3 regions of the Sinorhizobium prairiense genome follow, and region 1 is predicted to be linked to each of the others. Evidence: riboswitches for the same ligand, from Rfam matches in the RefSeq annotation. Region 1 holds a riboswitch; each other region holds the start of a gene.
What was found. A riboswitch is a leader RNA that binds a small molecule or an ion and turns the genes downstream of it on or off. The one in region 1 is predicted to bind cobalamin.
Positions count from the first base shown of each region.

Region 2: another riboswitch for cobalamin. It lies ahead of N0Q91_RS13570 (aromatic ring-hydroxylating oxygenase subunit alpha); the one in region 1 lies ahead of N0Q91_RS26090 (ABC transporter substrate-binding protein).
Region 3: another riboswitch for cobalamin. It lies ahead of N0Q91_RS28445 (energy-coupling factor ABC transporter permease); the one in region 1 lies ahead of N0Q91_RS26090 (ABC transporter substrate-binding protein).

Region 1 is NZ_CP104133.1:596,992-603,315, forward strand. It holds gene N0Q91_RS26075 (TAXI family TRAP transporter solute-binding subunit) at 1-435, shown strand, start outside; gene N0Q91_RS26080 (TRAP transporter permease) at 546-2,660, shown strand; gene N0Q91_RS26085 (DUF1850 domain-containing protein) at 2,657-3,031, shown strand; cobalamin riboswitch at 3,186-3,414, shown strand; gene N0Q91_RS26090 (ABC transporter substrate-binding protein) at 3,584-4,651, shown strand; gene N0Q91_RS26095 (FecCD family ABC transporter permease) at 4,648-5,691, shown strand; gene N0Q91_RS26100 (ABC transporter ATP-binding protein) at 5,688-6,324, shown strand, end outside.
Region 2 is NZ_CP104131.1:2,256,892-2,263,215, forward strand. It holds gene N0Q91_RS13560 (glycoside hydrolase family 25 protein) at 1-19, shown strand, start outside; gene N0Q91_RS13565 (FAD-binding oxidoreductase) at 21-1,088, opposite strand; gene N0Q91_RS13570 (aromatic ring-hydroxylating oxygenase subunit alpha) at 1,085-2,329, opposite strand; cobalamin riboswitch at 2,443-2,645, opposite strand; gene N0Q91_RS13575 (DUF6656 family protein) at 2,966-3,562, shown strand; gene N0Q91_RS13580 (L-threonylcarbamoyladenylate synthase) at 3,628-4,602, shown strand; gene N0Q91_RS13585 (FAD-binding oxidoreductase) at 4,649-6,082, shown strand; partial or broken gene N0Q91_RS13590 (DUF1217 domain-containing protein) at 6,123-6,324, opposite strand, start outside.
Region 3 is NZ_CP104133.1:1,095,460-1,101,783, forward strand. It holds gene N0Q91_RS28415 (adenylate/guanylate cyclase domain-containing protein) at 1-118, shown strand, start outside; gene N0Q91_RS28420 (hypothetical protein) at 1,070-1,330, opposite strand; gene N0Q91_RS28425 (glycosyl hydrolase 108 family protein) at 1,497-1,751, shown strand; gene N0Q91_RS28430 (hypothetical protein) at 1,748-1,918, opposite strand; gene N0Q91_RS28435 (hypothetical protein) at 2,046-2,237, opposite strand; gene N0Q91_RS28440 (hypothetical protein) at 2,761-2,982, opposite strand; cobalamin riboswitch at 3,501-3,716, shown strand; gene N0Q91_RS28445 (energy-coupling factor ABC transporter permease) at 3,765-4,445, shown strand; gene N0Q91_RS28450 (EsV-1-7 cysteine-rich motif-containing protein) at 4,780-4,965, opposite strand; gene N0Q91_RS28455 (hypothetical protein) at 5,346-5,558, opposite strand; gene N0Q91_RS28460 (YbaN family protein) at 6,068-6,324, opposite strand, start outside.

The DNA of each region.
Region 1 (6,324 bases):
TACCTGCCCTTCGCCGAATCGGTGGAGCTGATGAAGAACCGGCAGCTCGATGCGACGCTGCAGTCGGCCGGCCTCGGCGTCTCTTCGTTCAAGGACCTGGCGACCTCGCTCGACGTGCAGATGGTCGCAGTCCCCGAAGAGATAGCCACCAAGCTCGGCGCGCCCTACATCGCCGCGACCGTCCCCGCCGGCACCTACCAGGGGCAGGACAGCGACGTGCAGACGGTCGCCGTCGTCAACTTTCTCGTCACCCATTCGGAGGTTTCCGACGAAACCGCCTATCAGATGACGAAGCAGCTCTTCGAGAACATCCCCGCCCTGACGGCGGCTCACAAGGCGGCGGAGAATATCCGCATCGAGGATGCGCTCAAGGGAATGCCTATTCCTCTGCATCCGGGGGCGGAGCGTTACTACAAGGAAAAGGGTCTGCTCTGACCCATGTCGCCCGAAACCGTAAAGCGGTTTTAAAGCGACAGGCAGACACCCTGAAGCGCGTCGCGGAATTCGGTTGAATGCGACGGGCTTCAGGAATTCAGGGAGGAATCATGATCGACAATACCAATGAACAAAGCGCAACTGCGTCGGCCGAACTGCACCGGCACGACGCGTTGACCCGGGCGTTTCCGGCGACATGGGACGGACGGATCCTGTTTGCCATCGCGCTTGCCTTTTCCGTGTTCCAAATCGCCACCGCGGCGCATCTCGTCGATTTCGCGAGCCAGATCGTGCGCGTGGTGCATGTCGGCTTTGTCACGGTTCTCGTCTTTCCCCTGCTGGCGACGCTCGCAGGCCGCGGCACGGTTGCAAAAATCATCGCCTGGAGTCTTGCTTTCCTCGGCGCGGCGGTCGCCTTCTACCAGTGTTACGAATATGCGGAACTCTTGGTGCGTGCCGGCGATCCACTGCCGCGCGACATCTTCTTCGGGGTCGTCGCGCTCGCCGTCGTCTTTGCCGCAGCATGGGCGCTGATGGGGCCGGCTTTGCCGATCATTTCCGGCGTGTTCCTGGCCTATTGCCTTTTGGGTGAGTATCTGCCGCCGCCGTTCGATCACCGCGGCTACGACTTTTCGCAGGTGATCGATCATATGGCCTATGGCACGGAAGGCATCTACGGCATCCCGACCTTCGTCTCCTCGACCTATATTTTCCTTTTCATCCTGTTTGGCGCCTTCCTCGAAAAAGCCGGCATGATCCGGCTCTTCAACGATGTCTCGTTGAGTTTCGTCGGCGACAGGCGCGGCGGACCCGCGAAGGTGGCGATCATTTCTTCGGGCCTGATGGGCACCATTTCGGGTTCCGGCGTCGCGAATGTGGTCACGACCGGGCAGTTCACCATCCCGCTGATGAAAAAGTTCGGCTATCGGGCGGCCTTTGCAGGCGGCGTCGAGGCAACGGCCTCGATGGGCGGGCAGATCATGCCGCCTGTCATGGGCGCGGTCGCCTTCATCATGGCCGAGACGCTCGGCGTCGAATATTACGAGATCGTCAAGGCGGCGGTCATACCGGCGATCCTCTATTTCGTTTCCGCCTTCTGGATGGTCCATCTCGAAGCCGGCAAGTACGGGCTGCTCGGCCTGCCCAGGGACCAGCTGCCTTCGGCCAAGGCGGCAATCCTCGAACAATGGCATCTGATCCTGCCGCTCGCCGCGCTCGTCTGGCTGCTGTTCTCCGGCTATACGCCGCTTTTTGCCGGTACGGTCGGCCTGGCCTTCACCGGCCTTCTGATCCTGGGCAGTTCGCTCGCGCTCGGCCTTCCCGCCGGTGTCATACGCATCATCTTCTGGGTCGGCCTCGGCCTCGTGGCGGCCGCCTTCTTCCAGTTCGGCATCGGCGTGATCGTCGCAGCGCTGGCGCTGCTGATTGCCGGCAACGCCTTCCTGAAGGGCGGCCGGGAGACCCTGGTGATATGTCGCGACGCCCTTGCCGAAGGGGCCAAGACGGCCCTTCCGGTGGCGATCGCCTGCGCGCTCGTCGGCGTGATCATCGGTACGATGACGCTGACCGGAGCGGCCAATACCTTCGGCCAGTTCATCGTCTCGGTCGGAGGCAAAAGCCTGTTTCTGTCGCTGCTTCTGACCATGGTCACCTGCCTCGTACTCGGCATGGGCATACCGACGATCCCGAACTACATCATCACCTCGTCGATCGCCGGGCCCGCGCTTCTGGAACTCGGGGTACCGCTTATCGTCAGCCACATGTTCGTCTTCTATTTCGGGATTCTTGCCGATCTGACGCCGCCGGTGGCGCTTGCCTGCTTCGCGGCAGCACCGATCGCGCGGGAAAGCGGGCTGAAGATCTCGATCCAGGCGATCAAGGTGGCGGCGGCCGGTTTCGTCATCCCGTTCATGGCCGTTTATTCGCCGGCGCTGATGCTGCAGGATGGCGGCGCGATGGCCGCATCGGTGGGCTATCCGGCTGCCGTCGCCTATATCGTCGTCAAGACCGGTCTGGCGATCGCGCTCTGGGGTGCCGCCGTGGTAGGCTTCGCCGCAGTCCGGCTCGGGGTTTTCGAGCGGGTGCTCGCGGCCGCGGCCGCCTTCACGTTGCTGGCGGCGCTGCCGATCACCGATGAAGTCGGCTTTGCACTCTCCGCGCTCTTCGCCTTCGTGATCTGGCGGCGCGCCCGCCAGGCTGGCCGGCAGACGGCGAAACCGGCATGAGCGCGCTTGCCTGCATCATCGGCGGCAAGGCTGTCGCCGTTGCTGCGGGTGTCTTCACCCTCGGCTGGACCCATTCGGTCGAGAAGACCGAATGGCAGGAGCGTTGGGCCGTCACGGTCGATGGTCTCGTTCTCGAGGAGGCGCGCGTGCAGGGTTCGGGTGCGGGAATGGAGCCGGGAGACAATGCCCGTCGCCAGGGCCGCTGGTGGGTCTGGACGCCCGACCTGCCGCCCCTTCCCGAGCTGGTCCTGGCCGCCTCCGGAGCGACCGTCTCCGGCTGGACGCTTTGCGACGCCGGCGGCTGCCGCGAACTGGCGGCGCAAAGCCGGGAACCAATCGTCCTGCGGCCATGCGATGGCCCAAAGCCCTAATGGCCGATGCCGATCCGGCGGCACCGGTTGAAGGAACAGTACGTGGCGCTTGTGAAATGTTATTACATAACTTTCTGTTGACGAGTGTAATAACATAACATATTGAACCTCTACGCATCGGCGTCGCGTTTCACCTTGACCGGCGGCTGCATTCTAAATTAACTGAGCCTGACGGTTCCCCTACCCGTGAGGTGGAGGGGATTAATAGGGAACACGGTGCGGACGACCCAAGAGGGACCAAAACCGTGGCTGCCCCCGCAACTGTAAGCGGATCGTCGTTCATCGTGGCGCCCAGGCGCCAGCCACTGCGCGCGTTGCGCGGGAAGGCAGATGAGCGATTTCTGTCCGCGAGCCAGGAGACCTGCCGTCAAATCAGATCCAACGTCACGGGCGGGGATGCCCGGAACAGGAGCAAGCCATGACCATCTTTCGCGCCTTGCGGCGCACGCTTTCATCAGTTTCCCCGAGGTCGAGCCGTCACTCGTCCGATCGAACCCGATCGGCAGGCTGACGATCACGGCCGTATAGCGGCCTCACATTCGGGGACTATTCATGAACAGCTTTTGGAAACGACCGCTCATTGCGGGTCTCATCACCTTTTCCACAGGCGTAGCGGCTCTTGACCGTCCCGCCTTCGCTGCCGAGACGACCTATCCGCTGACACTCGAAAACTGCGGTCGGCAGATCACCTTCGACAAGACGCCGACGCGCACCGTCTCGATCGGCCAGAGCAGCACCGAAATCCTCTATCTGCTCGGCCTTGCGGACAAGGTCGCCGGCACCGCCCTCTGGGTCGGCCCCGTCCTTGAAGGTTACGAGGAGGTCAACGCCAAGGTCGAGCGCCTGGCAGACAACGATCCGAGCTTCGAAAGCGTGCTTGCCAAGAAACCGGACATGGTGGCGGTGCAATTTCAATGGCAGGTCGGCCCGGAAGGCGTGGTCGCGCGGCCGGAGCAGTTCGAGGAGCTCGGCATTCCGGTCTACACATCGCCTTCGGATTGCACCGGCAAGGAGAATTCGGCGGCGAGCGACGGCGTGCGCCGGCAGGTCTTCACCATGGATCTCGTCTATCGGGAAATTCGCGAGCTGGCGCAGATTTACGATGTTCAGGACAAGGGCGAGAAGGTCGTGGCCGAGCTGAAAAGCCGAGAAGAGGCGGCGCGCGCCAAGGTCGCCTCGGCCGGGGGCAAACTCTCGGCGGTCTTCTGGTTCTCCAGCGCTGCCGATGCCGACCCCTATGTCGCCGGCAGGAACGGCGCACCCGGCTACATAATGGCGGCGCTCGGAATCGAAAACATCATCGACACTGAAGACGAATGGCCGACGGTCGGCTGGGAAACCATCGCCAAGGCCGAGCCGACCATGATCGTTGCCGGCTCCATGGAGCGTCGACGCTACCCGCTGGACAGCCTCGACGCCAAACTCGAATTCCTGAAGACCGATCCCGTGGCGAGCCTCATGCCGGCAGTCGCCAAAGGCTATGTGTTCGACATGGATGCGCAGGCGATGAACCCGACGATCCGCACGATCGAAGGAATCGAAGCGCTGGCGGATGCCATCGCCGAGGCCGGACTTGCGCCCAAGGCTGGGCCGGCTTCCAAGGGTGGGTTGGGCAAGTGAGCCGCGTGCTGACCCTGGCCGGGCGAACGGGGACGGGACGCGTCGGCGCGGCTATCGCCGCGCTCGTGATCCTGTTCGCGGCACTCTGGATGGGCGCTGCGATCGGCGAAACGGCGATCCCGTTCAAGACCGTTGCGCAGACGGTCGCGAATCGGCTGTGGAACGCCGGCTATCCGCTGGCCCCGATCGACGAGGGCATCATCTGGAGCTACCGACTGAGCCGGGCGGTCGTGGCCGCTTCCTGCGGGGCGGCGCTCGCGCTCTCCGGCGCCGTGCTGCAATCGCTGCTGCGCAATCCGCTCGCCGATCCCTATATACTCGGCATCTCCGCCGGCGCCTCGACAGGGGCGGTCAGCGTCGCCATCCTCGGTGTGGGTGCCGGGATGCTGACGCTGCCGCTCGGCGCCTTCATCGGCGCGCTGGTCGCTTTCGTCCTGGTGAGCCTGCTGGCGGTGAAGGCCGGCCGCGGCACCGCGGCGATCATCCTGGCGGGTGTGGCGGGGTCACAGCTCTTCAACGCACTGACCTCCTTCATCGTCACCAAGGCGGCCACGGCCGAGCAGGCGCGTGGCATCATGTTCTGGCTGCTCGGCAATCTTTCGGGCGTGCGCTGGCCGGATGCCTGGCTCGCCGTGCCGGCGACGCTTCTCGGTCTCGTCGTCTGTCTCTGGCATGCCCGTCCCCTCGACGCGTTTACCTTCGGGTCGGAATCGGCTGCCTCGCTCGGCATCTCGGTCAGGCGAACCTATTTCGCGCTTGTCGGCGTCTCGGCGATGATGACTGCGGTGATGGTATCCATCGTCGGGTCGATCGGTTTCGTCGGCCTCGTCATCCCCCATGCGGCCCGCATGCTTGTCGGCGTCCGCCACGGTGTCCTGCTGCCGGCAGCAGCGCTCATCGGCGCCGTGTTCATGATCCTCGCCGACATACTGTCGCGCGTTCTCATTCCCGGCCAGGTCCTGCCGATCGGCGTGATCACGGCGCTCGTCGGCGCTCCGGCCTTCGCGTTGATACTCGGACAAAGGAGGGACCGCGCATGACGCTTTCGGCGCGCGGGGTTTCATGGTCGGCCGGCGGGGTGGACATCCTGAAGGAGGTCTCCCTCACGGTCGAGACGGGAGAGTTCCTCGGCATCATCGGCCCGAACGGTTCAGGCAAGACGAGCCTGATGTCGCTCATATCGGGCATCCGCAAGCCGAAGAAGGGGGAGGTGCTTCTGGACGGTTCTCGGATCGGGACGCTCGGCCGCCGCACGGTCGCGCAAAGGCTCGCTCTGGTCGAGCAGCAGGCCGAGACCGGCGAGAGGATCACGGCGCGCCAGGCGGTCGAGCTCGGCCGCACACCCTATCTCGGGCCGCTTTCGCCCTGGTCGCCGGAGGACGATGCGATCGTCGAGGCGGCGCTCGCAAACGTGGATATGGCGCATCTTGCCGATCGCCTGTGGCACACGCTCTCCGGCGGCGAGCGGCAAAGGCTGCACATTGCTCGGGCGCTGGCGCAGCAATCGAAGATCCTGCTCCTCGACGAGCCGACCAACCATCTCGACATCGGCCATCAGATCAGCCTGCTCGACCTCGTTCGCCGCCAGGACCTGACGGTGGTCGCAGCGCTCCATGACCTCAACCACGCCGCTATGTTCTGCGACCGGATCGCGGTGATGCAGGCCGGCCGGC
Region 2 (6,324 bases), on a different replicon from region 1:
CCAATCCGAGCGGCGGTAACTCAGGCCTCGATCTGGACGTCGCTTGTCGGCCGCGAACAGCAGGCGAGGATGTAGCCCTCCTCGATCTCATCGTCGAGAATGCCGCCATTGTGGTTCATCTCGACATCGCCGGCGATCTTCATCACCCGGCACGTGCCGCAGATGCCGCCCTCGCAGGCGGCCCCGATCCTGACGCCGTTGGCCCGGGCTGTCTGCAGAATCGTCTGGCCGGGAACGGCGGTCGCCTCCTTGCCGCTCATGGTAAAGGTCACCCGCGCCGCACCGGCCCCGGCATCGGCCGCCGGCGCCGCGGCGGGCTGGAAGCTCTCCTGGTGATAGCCGGCCATGTCGAAGCCCGCCGATTCCAGCATTGCCCGAACATTGCCCATGAACGGCTCGGGCCCGCAGCAGAAAACGGTTCTTTCCATGAAATCCGGTGCGAGCATCGGCAGCTTCGCCGCGTCGATGCGCCCGCGCAGACCATGCCAGCCATGCCGCGCTTCATGCCCCTCCACGAGGAAGCCTAGATTGAGCCGCGGCATCTGACGCGCGAGAACTTCGAGCTCCGTTCTGAAGAGGAGATCGTCCGGGCGGCGGGCGCAGGAAATGAAGGTGACATCCGTTTCCGGTGCGCAGTCGGCCATCCAGCGCGTCATCGACATCATCGGCGTGACGCCCGACCCCGCCGAAATGAAGAGATACTTTTCACCGGGATGACGGACGAAGCTGAAATCGCCGAGCGGTCCGAACGCCTTGAGCATCATGCCCGGCTTCAGATTGTCGAACATCCAGCGGGTGCCGATGCTTCCCGGCTGCGCCTTGACCGTGACCGCGACCGAAAGCGGGCGCGAGGGCGAGGATGACAGCGTATAGGTGCGCATCACCGGCTCGGCTGAGACGGGCAGTTCGAGCGTCACGAACTGCCCGGGCAGGTAGCGGAACCAGGCCGGCTTGTCGGAGCGGAAGGTGAAAGTCATCACGTCGGCGGCCTCGGCTACGGCCGACGTGCACTCCAGCATGTGCTGACGGTCTCTCCAGGGATCGAGCTCGTCGAAATGGTGAAAGGAGCGAGGCATTTCCATGGTCATGCCACCCGCGAGAGCTGCGTGGCCCCGCCCTGAAGGCGGTCCAGCATGAAGTTCGAATACCACTCGACGAACTGCATGACGCCGCCCTCGTGTTCGGCCGAATATGGACCCGGCTCATAGGCCGGCGAGCGGATCCCGAACGCGTTTTCCTCGACGATCTGCCGGTCCTGGTCGTTGGTCTCCGTCCAGACGTGCGTCAGCTCGTCTATCGTATAGTCGACGCCCTCCACCGCATCCTTGTTGACCAGCCATTTGGTCGTAACCTGCGTCAGTTCCGGCCCGAGCGGCAGAACGCGGAAGGTGATCGCATGATCGCCCAGAATGTGGTTCCAGGTCGTCGGATAATGGAAGAGGAGCAGCGTGCCGATGCCATCGGCGTCAAGCCCGGCGGAGAGCTGCCTGCGTACGGCCTTCTGTCCGGACATCGTATAGCTCTCGGCGCCGTTGATCAGCGGCATTCTCGTCATGCGGAACTGGCCGGTAGGCGCGATCCTGAAAGCGCTCGGAAGGCCCGCCGCCTCGCATTTCTGCCAATGGGCGCCGATTTCCGGGTCGTTCATCGCCCCCTGGACACCGGTGACGGTCGGCGCTTCGGGATAGGTACGGCAGAGTTCCGGATGATTGGCGGCGCAGTGGTAGCACTCGCGATTGTTCTCCCAGACCAGCTTCCAATTGCCCTTCTCGACGATTGTGCTCTCGAAGGCGACCTTCGTTTCCCCGAGGCGGTGCGGCGCGAGATAGGCCGCGACCGTCTCGCGGAACGGCCGGAAGTCCATCGGTTGTTCGGCAAGGCTGATGAAGATGTAACCGCCGACGGTTTCGCAGTGGATCGGCTTAAGACTGTGTTCGGCCGGGTCGAAGCCCTCGGGCATCTGCCGCGCGAAGAGCAGGCGGCCGTCGAGCTCGTAGGTCCACTGGTGGTAGGGACAGACGAGTTTGGCGGATGAGCCTTTGTGCTGCGTGCATACGCGCGAGCCGCGATGGCGGCACGAATTGTGCAGTGCCCGCACCGCGCCCTGTCTGTCTCGAACGATAACGACCGGGTAATCGCCGACCTGCACCGTGAAATAGTTCCCCGGCCGCGGGACTTCACAATCATGGCCGATGAACAGCCAATCCTTGTACCAGATCTGCTCCAGGTCCTGGCGATAATAATCAGGATCGACGTAGAAGGCGCGGTCGAGGCTGTAGCCTTCGCGACGGGTCTTCAGCTTGCGCAGCATTTCGGTCTGAATTTCCATGCCCTTATCCTCGTTTTCCGCCGTTTCGGAGAGGCAGGACTGGAACCCGCGCCGGCCGCATGGACCCGCAACGCAATTGGCTCCGATCCGGCTGCCCGCCGCAACCAGCTACGGTCTGTTTCTGCTTCAAGGCTGGTTTCCGGGCTCTGGAGCTGTCCGCAAGGGACCTGCCCGGCGCCTTCCCGGACGCTGTGTCCAGTGGCCTTCTGCCGTGGCTGTTCGCTCCACCACCGTTGCGGGGGCAGCGCCGGGATTTGACCGGCTTCCCAATTCTCCGCCTTCCCTTCGAGGCAGCACCTTGAGTGTCCTCATCTAAGCCTCAGGGCCGGTCCGGCAACTGCCAATAGACGACATCCGCTTCCAGAAAGACGACAGCCATTCGCGGCGCAATCGGCACGATTGGCAGACGGATATTATCCATAACAAACAAGGAAGTAGGTGAATCTCCGCGCAGCCGGCGGATTTTTCGGCAGCGCCGTTCATGGCGCGAAGGCGACTGGCCATTTTACGACACGGCCCACCGACACAAGGTCTGATCGATGCCCGCACGGCCGCAAACGAACCAATTCGTTAACTGTGATGATTTACGTTCGCTACCATCAACCCGCTTTCGGACAGGATGGCGCGACGACGCCCATGGCAAAACTCCGATATTACGACGCTGCCGACAAGGCGCCGGCCGCACCGGCGAAAGCCAAGGCTCACACCGAGTTCCTGCGGACCGGCCGGATCGATAGACGCCGGTGGATGGCGAACGAGCGTCAGTATCTCAGTTATGCCGAGGTTGCGCAGCAGACGGCGCGGAAGCTGACGACGGCGGGCGAGACGACCCACAGCCGAATCAACGGGTTTCATGCCTCGATCCAGTTCCCGAAGATGGTCTTCCATCGCACGCTCGCCAACAGTCCGCATCTCGGCTACTGCCACGTGACCGCCGCGAAAACCTGCCTCGCCAAGGGACATGAGATCACCTGGTCCTTTTATCTCGCGAACTTCTTCTGCGACCTCGGGAACGAGACCCATTTCTTCGACCGGATCCAGCCGGGCTATTCGCGCATGTATTTCGCCGTCGCGATCGAGCCCGATGCCGGCGAAGAGCGGATCGTCGTCAACCGCAACGTGCGCGGCAACGGCCTGATTTTCCGGACGCAGGATCCGAAGGTGGCGCTGAAGAACGTGCTGATGCTCGGCGCACGCGACGAAGCCTTGCGGCGGATCATTCGCAGCCTTTGACCAAGAAAATCGTTCTGTTTTTGCAATCGCTCCGTTAAGGAAGCGACGGAAAGGATCAGAACGCCATGGCCGAAATCATCGACACGCGGATCGAACCGGAGCGGGCAATCGAGACGGCTTGCGCAGTTCTTTCGGACAGGGAACCCGTGGCGATCCCCACGGAGACCGTATACGGCCTTGCCGCCGATGCCACGACCCCCGATGCGATCAGCCGCATTTACGAGATGAAGGGGCGGCCGCGGTTCAATCCGCTGATCTGTCACGTCTCCGATCTGGCGATGGCGGAGGCGCATGTGACCTTCGATCCGGTTTCGAGACGTCTGGCCGAGGCTTTTTGGCCTGGCCCCCTCACGCTGATCCTGCCGCAGCGGCGGGAAAGCACCGTGCACACGCTCGCATCCGCCGGTCTCGATACGCTCGGAATTCGGATGCCCGACGGCTTCTCGCGTCGGGTGATCGCCCGGTTCGGGCGACCTTTGGCGGCGCCGAGCGCCAACACCTCGGGCAAGATCAGTCCCACCAGTGCGGCCCATGTGCAGGCGGATCTCGGCTCCAGGCTGAAGCTCATCCTCGACGCAGGCCCGGCCGCGATCGGCCTTGAATCGACCATCGTCAAGGTCGAGAACGGAAAGCTGCGGCTGCTGAGGCCCGGGGGGCTCGACGCGGCAGAGATCGAAGCTTTGACCGGTCTCGCCATCGAGCGTCCTGAGACCGCCGGCGCCGTCATCGAGGCGCCCGGCATGCTCGCCTCGCATTACGCTCCCGGTGCCGCTGTGCGGCTCGATGCCGATGAGGTCCGGAAAGGAGAGGCCCTCATCCGCTTCGGCGGAAAGGCACTTCCCGGTGAAGGCGATGCCGCGATCGTCTTGGATCTCAGTCCGGGCGGCAGCCTGCGGGAAGCCGCGGCCAATCTTTTCGATTATATGAAAAAGGCGGATGCCAGCGGCGCCGCGACCATCGCTTTCGGCCCGATCCCGAGCGTGGGGCTCGGCGAAGCGATCATCGACCGGCTGCAGCGCGCGGCCGCGCCGCGGGGCTGATGGCCACCGGCACGCTTGAAGCAACCACGTGATCCGAGGCAGGGCCATGACCACCATACTTCCATCTCCCGAACTCATCGCCTCCTTCGTCGACATCGTCGGGCCCGGCAATGCCCTCACCGCACCCGCCGACACGGCCCCCTACCTGGTCGAGTCCCGCGGGCTCTATCACGGCACGACGCCGCTCGTGCTCAGGCCCGGCTCCGTCGAGGAAGTTTCGCTGGTCATGCGGCTTGCGAGCCAGACCCGAACGGCAGTCGTGCCGCAGGGCGGCAATACCGGACATGTGGCCGGCCAGATTCCGCGCGAGGGCAGAGCCGACGTGGTCCTTTCCCTCGAGCGGCTGAACCGCATCCGCGACATCGACCCGGTCGGCAACGTGATCGTAGCCGATGCCGGTTGTATTCTGGCGGACATCCAGAAGGCCGCCGATGACGTCGACCGGCTTTTTCCCCTGTCACTCGGCTCGGAAGGCTCCGCCCGGATCGGCGGCAATCTTTCGACCAATGCCGGCGGCACTGCCGTGCTTGTCTATGGCAATATGCGCCAGCTTTGCCTGGGGCTGGAGGTCGTGCTTCCGACCGGGGAGATCTGGAACGGGCTCAGACGCCTCAAGAAGGACAACACGGGCTACGATCTGCGCGATCTTTTCATCGGTGCCGAGGGAACGCTCGGCGTCATAACCGGCGCCGTTTTGAAGCTCTTCCCGAAACCGCGGGGTCACCAGGTGGCTTTTGCCGGCCTCAGAAGCGTCGAGGACGCACTGGCGCTTTTCGATCGGGCATCGAGCCTCTGCGGGCCGGCCCTGACGGGCTTCGAACTGATGCCGCGGCTCGGCATCGAGTTCACCACCCGGCACATCGCCGGCGTTCGAGATCCGATGGAAACGACGCATCCGTGGTACGCGCTGATCGATATCTCCACCTCGGATACCGCCGAAAGCGCGGAGCGGATGGTGCAAGACCTTCTCGAAGCGGTCAACTCCGACGGTCTCGTCGAGAACGCCGTCATCGCCCAGAACGAAGCGCAGCGCAGAGCCCTCTGGCACATGCGCGAAAGCATGTCGCCGGCACAAAAGCCCGAAGGCGGCTCGATCAAGCATGACGTTTCGGTCCCGGTATCGAGCATTCCGGCCTTCATGACGGAAGCCGATGCGCTGGTCTCCAAGGCCATTCCCGGCGCACGCATCTGCGCCTTCGGCCATATGGGCGACGGCAATATCCACTACAACATCTCCCAGCCCGTCGGCGCGGACAAGCAGGGCTTTCTCGACCGGTGGCGCGAGATCAATGCGATCGTTCACGCCGTCGTGCTCAAGCATGAGGGCTCGATATCTGCCGAGCATGGCATCGGTCAGTTGAAACGCGACGAACTCGCGGCGATCCGCTCGCCGATCGAGATCGAGCTCATGCGGCGGATCAAGCACGCCTTCGACCCGGCGGGGATCATGAACCCCGATAAGGTGCTGCGCGAGGATTGAGGCGAGTAACGACGCGTGCCGGTCCGGCCGCCGTTAAGCCCTACCCGCCCTTCCTGAGCTGCGACAGTTGGAAGAGCGTATCGGCGCTGATGCCGATATTGCTGCCGCTGCCCGAGAGCACCACCACGGCCGGATCGACTTCCATGTTGTTCTCCAGATCGTAGAGCACGGTGAAGCGCGCGAGGACCTTCTTCAGCTCGGCCGGATCGCTCAGCTTCTCGAGCTCGAGATTCTTCTCGACG
Region 3 (6,324 bases), 500 kb from region 1:
AGTCGAGCTTCTCCCGGGGGCCACCCATGAAACAAAGAGGTGGGTGAAATTCGACTCGGATCTCGACTTGATCCGTAGTCATCCGCGTTTCCCCGAGGTACTTGAGCTCCTCGGGTGACCGATACTCCGGCGATGATTTTTCGGCAATTTAGGCGAAGAGCAGGTCGAATGAGATCTTGGGGGATGGTTTGAGACGTCCAAGCGCTCCGCGCAAGGGTTCGCGGGCGCATCCGGAACATCCACGAAGCGCTCTGGCCAACCCTCGTCGAAAGACGATTCAACTTTCCGGACCTCCGGTACCGATAGGCCGGAAATGAATTCGTTGCCGGCAAACTGCGACCGGCCGGCAACGTCCGCACGCCGCCGGATACACCAACGACTCCCAGAGGCCCAAGGGCCTGCCGCCCGCAAACCTCGCCAGCCTCGCCACAACGGCAAGCTCCCTTCGCTGAGATGGCTTTTGGCAACCATGCTGATCTCGCGCAGGCGTTCGCGGCAGCGCTTCCCAGCGCGGCAACTGGCGCGACTCTGCAGACGACAACAAACAAGAGATTCGTCCGACTTTCGGCGAATTGATGAAGGCGGCCAGCGATGCGTTCCGTGTCTTCGTCAGAGATGGGATTCGCCACATTCGGCCTGGGCTGGTGGTGAATACAAGCGCACGCACCCGCTTAATGCCCTGGTGGGCGCTACGCTCGGACTCGCCGACGAGCAGATCGACGCCATGTGGGCGGGCGGCGGCGGCCGACCGCTAAAACTCCCGAAGGACAGATACGATGAACACGACGGTGCAGTCTCTGCAGCGGCGCTTGGTTGCGCTCGGCTCTCCTGACGAACGTGCCACCGCTTCCCGGCCCGAGCGTAGAAGAGTTCATCGCGGAGCTGCCGGCATTCGAATGGTCGTGATGCAACGTTCCTCTTCGAGGAACGTTTGCGTACCAGGGGCGCGGCAAAGGAGGATTACGATGCGTCCTGCCGAACGCGTCAAGATCATAGAATGGATCGCGGCGTTCGCCTCAGTCGCTCTTGTCGGGGTGCTGATGGTCACGAGGTTACTCTGACCCCGCGTTCACACTATGCCAGAGAATTTCTGATGCTCGCGAACATAGGCTAGCGTGGCAGCCTCCAAGCTCTTGCACTTCCTCTCGGATTTGAGCAGAGCGTGGTCGTCTTTCTGGGATGAGCATCGAAGCACGTCCCGACGCAGACAAGCGTCCTCGTAGACAGCGCAGAGCTTAAGAAACGCGACATCTTGAGTCATCCAAACATTATCGCGCAACTCAGGCGCCGCTAAAAGCAACCGGGTCATTCCTGTTTTCTGCGCATCCATTGTCACTCCCGCGAACCTAAAAAAGCAGTGATCATCAACGCGGCAGCAGAGAAGTAGTTCCACGACTATAAAAAAACAACTTTTAGTAACAGGTGCTTAGCCACAAAACTTCGGATTCCACGGGAGCGGAATCCCTTCCCCCATTTCCCATAATCGAAGGTGAAATATGGCTCGGGAAACGCTTCCCGTCGCCCTCGAACTCGTGTTCGGGGATGAGAGCGGCTATTCGAATCGCAGCAGGGACCGCGGCGGTCCGACCAAATATGGCGTAACGCATAGAACGCCGGCGGCGCACCGCGGGCTGAAGTCAGTGCCGGCCGACCAGGTGAAGGGGATGAGCCGCGAGAAGGCCGTCGACATCTACCAGCGTTCGTTCTGGCTACAGTGCGGCGGGGATCTCCTTCCGCCCGGGCTGGATTAGGCCATCTTCGACTTCGCCGTGAACTCCGGACCGGCGCGCGCGGTGAAGTCACTGCAGAAGGTCGTCGGCGCCCGCGAGGACGGCCATATCGGCGAGCAGACGCTTGCGGCCGTGCGGAAATTCGAGGGCGGCGTCAGCACGTTCATCCGTGCCTGCGATGAGCGCATGCGCTTCCTCCGGTCGCTCAGCAATCCAAACACCGGCTTCCCGGTCAACGGCCGTGGCGGGACCATTCGTGTCACCGGCAAGGATACGAAACGGCTGTGGAAGGATCAGCCCGGCGTGATCGGCAACTCAGTACCGCCACCTCGGCGCGCGTTTGGCATTGTGAAGCAACTCCGAAGCCTCCGCGAAATCGCCAAAAAGGCTGGTCAAGCGCTTCTCCTCCTCTTGAGGCAAGCGTTGCCGCCGGCAAAAAGCGTGTATGTTCCATACCTTAGTAGTAGTTTGATTAGAAATCTTATCGGCTTCAACGCGCTCTACCATCTAGCTCCTCCCAAAGCCAAGGAGGTTAGCCTATGCTACTTAAGTCTAATAAAGCAAGAAATAACTAAGTAATACTTATTGCCGTATCGTGCTGGCTGCGATTAGTAGCTGACGGGAGAAAGATCCGCAGTGAAGTTGATGCCAGGTGCTTGCGGCGACTTCCCTTTGGCCAAGATGCTGACTTCGGAAACGCCGCCGTCGGGATTTTATGGTGACCTTATCGGCGCCGAAAACCGACGTGATGCCGTTGTGCGTCGTATGGCGGCTTGTGGTTACAGCGGCCGTCAGCCGGTCGCCTTCGGTCGAGTATGATCGGACATAATTTAATAATTCGGCGTCACCACCCCAGATCTTACCGTCGATAACGTGACGCTGGATGTATCCGCCAATCTTACTTCGTCACTTCGGGCCCGACGCAGCACCCCTATGACAGGTTGCCTATAGGAACCGCTGAGCTCATGTTCGGGGATGAGGGCTACCATGCAAGTGCTTGTTGCCGCGTTGCTGTCTTGCGCTCGATTTTTTAGATGATGCCGGGGAATTCGCCATCATGCTGATCGTCGGGCTCGGCCAACGCCGGTATGGGCTTGATAGGCCTTGCTGCTAGAGCTTTGAGGTCCTCGGCTAGGCCTGCGAGCTGCGCTGCAAAGTCCATCAAATTTGAAGCCGCGCAGTGCGCCGCGATATCCGAGAGGCCAGAAGCCGGCTCGTTTCGGCCGGCGCATTTCGGTTCGCTATCGTCCATGTCTCAGTCCCATTTCCATCAATGTGGATCAATGGCGAGGCCCGTCAAGGGCTGCGGCCGGTGACGAGCCTCCCGGCCGCCTGCGAGGGGCTGGAGCGACCAATGTCAGTTTAGGCCGGACGAGCGCCGGCCGCCATTAACCAGTGCGGCTTAGCCCGCTTGAATCTGCACCGATCTCGCCAGACGCGCTCTTCGCCTGGCGCTCGGTCGTGTGGACCTATTCTACGGCCGAACTGGTGAAGGTTCTAGCCGGCGAGCGACCGCAGCCGAGCGTCGAAGAGCTGCCGGCAATCGAGTGGCCGTGATTTGAAATGTTCAGACGATGCCGGAGAATTTCTGATGCTCGCGCACTTAGGCTTTTGCCGCCGCTTCTAGGCTCTTGCACTTCTTTTCGGACTTGAGCAGAGCGTGATCATCTTTCGGCGCAAGGTGGAGAACGGATAGTCCAGTGGACAAATGTGGGACCTTTGACAGCAATGGCTTTCGAACATTCTTCATTGTGTTTTGGCCGGCGCGAGCATAACAGTTCAGATGATGGTTCCGCCCGACTGGAGGGAAGGCGGATGAAAAGGGAATACGGTGAGGACGACCCCTCAGGGGCCAAAACCGTGGCTGCCCCCGCAACTGTGAGCGGCGAGCAAAGTCCAGAGATGCCATTGGCCGTGGATCGGCTGATAAGGCGGACCAAGCTACGACCCGCAAGCCAGGAGACCTGCCATCAGATTTGGGCGATACGCCTCAACAACTGCCATGCCGCACGGTGGGTGCGGAAAGGAGAGCACATGCATATCGAACCAGGCGTCGTGGACGGCGCCAAAATTTTGTTGAGTTATGCCACTGCCGCAGGGGCTTTCGGGCTCACCGCCAAGTTGGCGACTGACAGTATTCGCAACGACGGTGGTGCGGGCACGCTCGCGTTGCGCAGTGTCGTCACAACGGCTTTGGTCTTCTGCTTTTTCGAAGTTCTGCCGCACCATCCTGTAGGCGTCTCGGAAGTCCACCTTATCCTCGGATCAACCCTACTTCTACTGTTTGGTGCAGGCGCCGCCGCGATCGGCCTTGCAGCCGGGCTGCTTCTTCAAGGGCTTTTCTTTGCACCCTTTGATTTGCCGCAATATGGCATGAACGTAACAACATTGCTGGTGCCCCTTTGGGCGGTCAGTCTGTTCGCCGAGCGGATCATTCCGGCCCGGACCGCGTATGTGGACCTGAAATACGGGCAAGCTTTGGCGCTTTCCACGGCCTATCAGAGTGGTATTGTTGCTTGGGTAGCCTTCTGGGCCCTGTATGGCCACGGATTCAGCGTCGAAAACCTCGCCGCCGTCAGCTCCTTCGGTGTTGCCTATATGGGCGTTATCCTGCTGGAGCCTCTGATCGATCTGGGTGTTCTCGCCGGTGCAAAGGCGCTCGACCGCTACAGTCGCGGTCCTATGTTCAATATTAGATTGCATCAGGCGGTCTGAACAAGATCAACGCCATAGGCATCTTTAGGCGCAAGCGGGCTGGACCGCTTGCGCCGTACGTCACGAACTGCGGAGGACTTGGCCGGTAACCACGGTCCGATACGCCTGCTCGCAAAATCGGTCATGCAATTGGGCGCTGTGAACAGCTGAGCTTCGGCCGCAATTCTTCAAGGGTGCTCTGGCTGCTGAACCTGGCCGCCCGCCATTTCCCTTCGGTTCACCCAAATGCGAAAATCACTCGCTGCGCAGCGTGCGCCGAGGATCTGTTCTTCGCTCCGCGAGCCGCAGATACCCTATACCGTCCGGATAGGCCCCGCGGGTGTCGGGTTCCAAGTCAACGCCGGGGCTGTGCCTCATGGCGCGACTTCCATTCCGGCTGATGCTCAGAGCAGAACCAGTGCGGCTCCGCCCGATCGACGGCGAAGCCAAAGCTGCCCCATCTGGCGCAGCCCGGATGCTCGCAGTCGTGGACGTACGGCCCGAGATCGTAGTGAGGCTTCGCGCCCAGTTCGTCACTCAAAGGACGACCTCCTGTGGTCGCCTCCCCAATTTTGGGGAGTTCGAGCATCGGTTGATTGTTCTTCGTTTGTTCTTACATTATCTCATCGCCATGGTCGAGACAATTGGCGATGCATTCAGCCTCGGTTGGCAAGTCAAAGCGCGATGTGCATTCGGTAACCGCGAAGGCATGAAATCCGTTCGCCAGTGCACTTGGACTTATGATCTCGACATGCTGACGCTGGTCGCGACGCGGGGCAGGGACTTTCCGCTGGCGATGCTCGCCAGTCGCCTTCGCTGTCCTCGCTGTGGATCGAGAAGTGTGGCCGTCGTGTTCATTCCGCCTTCGGAGGGCGACACGCGCCGAGGGGCGGCCTAACTGCGTTTGAAGCCTAGTTCGCCCTAGGCTGCAGGTTTGAGCATTTCGCGTATGCTCGCCTTGTTCCTGACGCCCCTTTGATAAACCTCTATCAGCCTGGCTGCCAGATCGGCCGCCTCAGGGCAATCATAGGTCATTCTTCTGGCTTTGATCTCCTCGTCGAACAGGCTCTGCAACAATTCGATATCGCTCGGAGTGAGAAACCTGGGATCGATTGCATGGAACTGAGAGGTCATTAACCGATCTCCTCTCTAGGGGCGCAATAGCGGAAGCTCCTCCGCAGGACGCCCGGGTAAATCCTGCGGCGCAAGAGCATTTTAAACCGAAGAACGGCGATCGCGAGTCGCGAAAATTAACGGCACGGATGAACATAAGCAGTGATCCGATCAACATCTCGTCCGCTATTGGCTGCATGGCTAAAGCAGCTTCAAAGAGGCCTGCGATCGCACACAAGCAAGAATACAACCTTACGTCCAGTAAAATGCTGTCATTACCGTGTCTCGTTGGGGGAGCGGCAAAAGCAACACCGAGTCACCAAGTCCCCAAAGAATTCCCGGACTGACCTCCTAGGTATTCCGCGACGCCTAATGTGTTAGGGCGTCGAGTGAATTAGGCCTCTCTCCTGGGTCAAGAGCGCTGCCGCACTTGTTCCTTAGAGGCGATCACATTCACCACTGCCGGCCGGCGCGCATTGCCCACAAAACGACGTTTCAAAAAAGTAAGCGCGGGGGGCATGCTGCTGAGCTCATCGCTTGTTTGGCGGTTCGGGACGGGACACGATGAAGGCACCGCATGTGAGCATGATCCCCGCAACCACGAGCAAAACGGTTGCCGGTGGTTCGAGCGCAACCCACAAGTAGACGAGCGCCAAGCTCATCAGCAAAATTGCAGATATCTTGGCACGACGTGAGATTGCGCCTTCTTCCCGCCAGTCACGTAACGGCGGCCCTAGCAAGGGATGGTCCATCAGCCATTTCGCGAGGCGCGGCGAGGAGCGTGAAA